Regions from separate parts of the Sphingobium sp. DC-2 genome, predicted to be linked through region 2. Evidence: predicted binding sites of a transcription regulator. Region 2 holds the regulator's gene; the other holds the start of a gene.
The links. The regulator LexA, encoded in region 2, represses DNA repair genes until DNA is damaged. The targets are predictions, from matches to a motif close to GTTCCNCNCTTGTTCT.
Positions count from the first base shown of each region.

Region 1: the regulator LexA is predicted to act here: its motif matches at 1,317-1,332, upstream of uvrA (excinuclease ABC subunit UvrA).

Region 1 is NZ_JNAC01000131.1:91,379-93,567, reverse strand. It holds gene uvrA (excinuclease ABC subunit UvrA) at 1-1,306, opposite strand, end outside; gene ET21_RS0122910 (UrcA family protein) at 1,874-2,189, shown strand, end outside.
Region 2 is NZ_JNAC01000024.1:62,005-64,193, reverse strand. It holds gene glp (gephyrin-like molybdotransferase Glp) at 1-164, shown strand, start outside; gene ET21_RS28135 (hypothetical protein) at 215-373, opposite strand; gene lexA (transcriptional repressor LexA) at 526-1,194, shown strand; gene ET21_RS0103350 (ComEC/Rec2 family competence protein) at 1,185-2,189, opposite strand, start outside.

The sequences.
Region 1 (2,189 bases), on a different contig from region 2:
GGAGGAGGCGGCGGTTGAGGTTGCCGATGACGCCTTCGAAGGGTTTCTTGACCTCGTAGCTCTTCTTGCCGTCCTGAAAGCGGAGGGTGACGGGCTTGCCTGCGGTGCCGTGGAGGATGATGATTTTGACTTCGGCGGGCAGGTCGATCCACGGGGTGTCGAGGGTGAAGCCGAACTCCTTCGCAAGGGAGCCGAGGACCTGCATGTAGTAGGGGCTGGGCGGGTTGGACTTGGCCCAGGGGACGATGGCGCCCTTCTTGAGCGTCAGATGTTCGTTGGGGACGACGAGTTCGGGGTCGAACTCCTGCCGCTCGCCGAGACCATCGCAGGCGGGGCAGGCGCCCTGGGGGGCGTTGAAGGAGAAGAGGCGGGGCTCGATTTCGGGAATTGTGAAGCCAGAGACGGGGCAGGCGAATTTTTCGGAGAAGACGATGCGGTTGTCGGGGATGCCTGCGTTTTTCATGCCCTTGCTGGGCTTTTCACTACCTCCGTTCGTGTCGAGCGAAGTCGAGACACCTGCGCGCGGCTTCTCGACTTCGCTCGAAGCGAACGGGGGTTGGGTGCTAAGCGCCTGAACAACGGTGGTGTCCGCCAAATCCACATAAGCGAGGCCATCGGCGAGTTTCAGCGCCTGTTCGAAGCTGTCGGCGAGGCGGGTGGCCATGTCGGCATTTACCGCCAGGCGATCGACGACGACTTCGATGTCATGCTTGTACTTCTTGTCGAGGGCGGGGGCGTCTTCGATCGCGTACATCTCGCCATCGATGCGGACGCGGGTGAAGCCTGCCTTCTGCCATTCCGCCAATTCCTTGCGGTACTCGCCCTTGCGGCCGCGGACGACGGGGGCGAGGAGGTAGAAGCGGGTGCCCTCCGGCAGTTGCATCACGCGATCGACCATCTGGCTGACGGTCTGGGCGCTGATCGGCTCTCCGGTCGCGGGGGAGTAGGGGATGCCGACGCGCGCCCAGAGGAGGCGCATATAGTCGTAAATCTCCGTAACGGTGGCGACGGTGGAGCGCGGGTTGCGGCTGGTCGTCTTCTGCTCGATCGAGATGGCGGGGGAGAGGCCGTCAATATGCTCGACATCCGGCTTCTGCATCATCTCAAGGAACTGGCGGGCATAGGCGGAGAGGGACTCCACATAGCGGCGCTGCCCTTCGGCATAGATGGTGTCGAAGGCGAGGGAGGACTTGCCCGAACCGGAGAGGCCCGTGATGACGATCAGGCTGTCGCGGGGCAGGTCGACGTCCACGCCCTTGAGGTTATGTTCGCGCGCGCCGCGCACGGAAATCGTGGTGAGACTCATGGGGCGTGTTGTTCCAGATTTGTTCCCGATGGGCAAGGCTGTCGCGCGGATATGGGCGCGGCGCGGGAAAGCCGCAAGCGGCGCGCGAATGTCGTTCGTAGGCGAATGCCGGCCGTTCGTCGTGGAGCCATGCCGCCCGGCGCGGCAGGGTGGCGGGTCATCGAATGGAGGAAGGCTTTTCCCACGCTTCCTTTATGATGATGCGAACAGATATCGATGAGATCCCGGATAGCCCGACAGCATCCCGGATACGCCCCCGGCCTTCCCTTGCGCCGGGGGCGTTTTCTTTTGGCGCAAGCCGCGCGCTTCCTTGTTTTACGTTACGGAAACAAGGCATTTTCCGGCCCCGATGAATGTCATTGGTCCGCCCCGGTCAGCCGTTGGTCGAGCCGGGCGTCGTTGGACGACCAGCATCGGCTTCCGTCGAAGGGCGAGCGCGCGATGGCCGGGACAGGCGTAGGAGGCGTCATGTGAAGGCAGCCAGCGCCGATGCGCGAACCGTCCTTCCCGCGACGGTCCGCCTGCCAGGGTCATGCCGTCACCACAATGATTTTGAGGAGACATGCCATGATGACCGCCAAGATGTCGATGAAGATGCTCGCCAGCCTGGGCGCGGCCGCCCTAGCCGCCAGCGCGGGGATGGCCAGCGCCCGCGGCTTTGAATCGAACGGCCATACGACCGAAGTGCGCTATCATGATCTGGACCTGTCGACGCCGTCCGGCCAGCGCGCGCTGAACGCCCGGATCAAGCGCGCGGCCGTGAAGGTGTGCCCGGCCGATACCATCGCTGCATCGAAGCAGTGCCAGAAGCTGGCCGTCGCCAATCTGCGCGCGCCGATCGACGCCGCCATCGCCAAGGCGCAGTCGCGGAGCGAGGAGCGCT
Region 2 (2,189 bases):
ATTATCTGCGCGCCTGTCGCAGCGGCAATGGCGTGGTTTCCGTGACGTCGCAGGACAGCGCCGCCACCTGCGCCCTCGCACAGGCCGACTGCCTGATCGTCCGGCCCGCGCGCTCACCTGCGGCGGACGCCGGGGAGACCGTGACCATCCTGCCGCTCACGTGAAAAAAAAGGGGCCGCATATGCGACCCCTTCTTCATAGGCCAGCTATAGGCTCAGCGCTGTTGCTTGCCCTGGCCGCCCTTGTCCTTGCCACGCTCCTGGCCCATCTGGCCCTGGCGGTTCTCTTGCTGCTGCTGACGGCCGCCTTGGCTCGAACGGTCGCCGCCTTGCTGGCGGCGCTGATCACCGCCCTGATTGTTCTGGTTCGCCATCTCACTCTCCTATTCACGCCTTGTAAAAAGGCTGCCATGAAACGGCTGGCGCACCGCTCCGTTCCGTTTGTTACGGTGAGCGGTTAACCGCTTGACTTGCCACTTTCCGTTTCCTATGCGTTCTCCATCCGTTCCATGGAGGACAAGCAGGCATGCTGACGCCGAAGCAACAGGAATTGCTGAGCTTCATACAAAACCGGCTGGAGGAAGGCGGGGTATCCCCCTCTTTCGAGGAGATGAAGGAAGCGCTCGATCTGCGATCGAAATCCGGCATCCACAGGCTGATCAACGCGCTTGAGGAACGGGGCTTCATCCGCCGCCTGCCGAACCGCGCCCGCGCGCTTGAGGTGCTGAAACTTCCCGAGGCAATGCACCGAGCGCCCAAGGCAGCGCCTGCCAAGCCGCAACTGACCGCCAAAGCGCCGATTGCCGCCAATGACGTCATCGACATCCCGCTCCACGGCCGGATCGCGGCAGGCGTGCCGATCGAAGCGCTTGAAGGGCAGAATATGCTCTCCGTGCCAGCTGCCCTGCTGGGCGCTGGCGACCATTATGCGCTGGAGGTTTCCGGTGACTCCATGGTGGAAGCGGGCATATTGGATGGCGACTATGCCCTGATCCAGCGCACCGAAGTCGCGCGCGAGGGGCAGATCGTTGTGGCGCTGATCGATGAGAGCGAGGCGACGCTTAAATATTTCCATCGCGACGGGTCAAGGGTTCGGCTCGATCCCGCCAACGCAGCCTATAAGCCTCAGGTCTATGATCCGCGGCAGGTGCGTATCCAGGGCAAGCTGGCGGGGCTGCTACGGCGCTACAACTGATTGCCGGAACGGGCCTTCCGGTTCCTGACCGCAGGGACGATCCATGGATGGGCATCACTCGCTATTTTCGTCCCGCTTATCCTGCCCTGGTTCAGGTCGATAGCCAGCCCGCCTGTCCGCCAGAGCAAGCGCCGGTCCGCTTTCAGCCAGCGCGGGCGGCACCAGGGCGGCAGGCGGCGGTCGGAAACAACAATGTCCGCGCTGGCGCAGTCATCTTGCAGCGCAGCCTTATCGATCAGCATATCACTGCGCGTCAGCAGCAATCGCCATGCGCGGCCGTTCACAGCCAGCCGAACCGCGCAGAGATCATCGGAGCAGCGTGCTTCGGGCAAGTCCGCCAGCGCGCTCATCTCGCCGTCGAAGCCAGCGCTTTCCGCTATCATGTCGCGGACATAGTCTCCTGCACCCGCCCGCAACAATGCCATGCCTCCTGTCAACGCGCGTACCGCGACATGGCGGCCATCGCTGGTGACCAATATGTCGGGCGGCGATGCCATGGACATGACGGCCACTCCAGCCGCTATGGGAATGAGCCCTGCCCAGCGCCACCAGCTGCGCCACAAAAGGCACCATAATCCACCCAGTATCACCGCAGCGAAAACCCCTATGGGCAGGGTCGGCGTCATCATCACGGCCCAGGGACTTACCGACACACCATGGGCAATGACCAGCAGCAGATCGAGCGATCGTGCCGTGAGCCACCAGAAGGGAGCGCCTAGCCCCCCGATGTCGAGCAGCAACGCCATCGCCTCCAGCGGCATCACCACGAAAGTCGTCAGCGGGATCGCCAGCAGATTGGCGAAAGCGCCCAGCATCCCCGCCTTGTGAAAATGCAATAGCGCGATCGGCGCGAGCACCAGCTCAACGGCAAAGCCGGTCAGCAGCATGGCGCCCAGGCTTCGCCCCACTCGCCGCGACCAATGTTCGTCGCGTGCAGCGGCAAAGGCGCGGAAGCCGGGATGCTCGCTCAATGCGACCAGCGCGATCACAGCCGC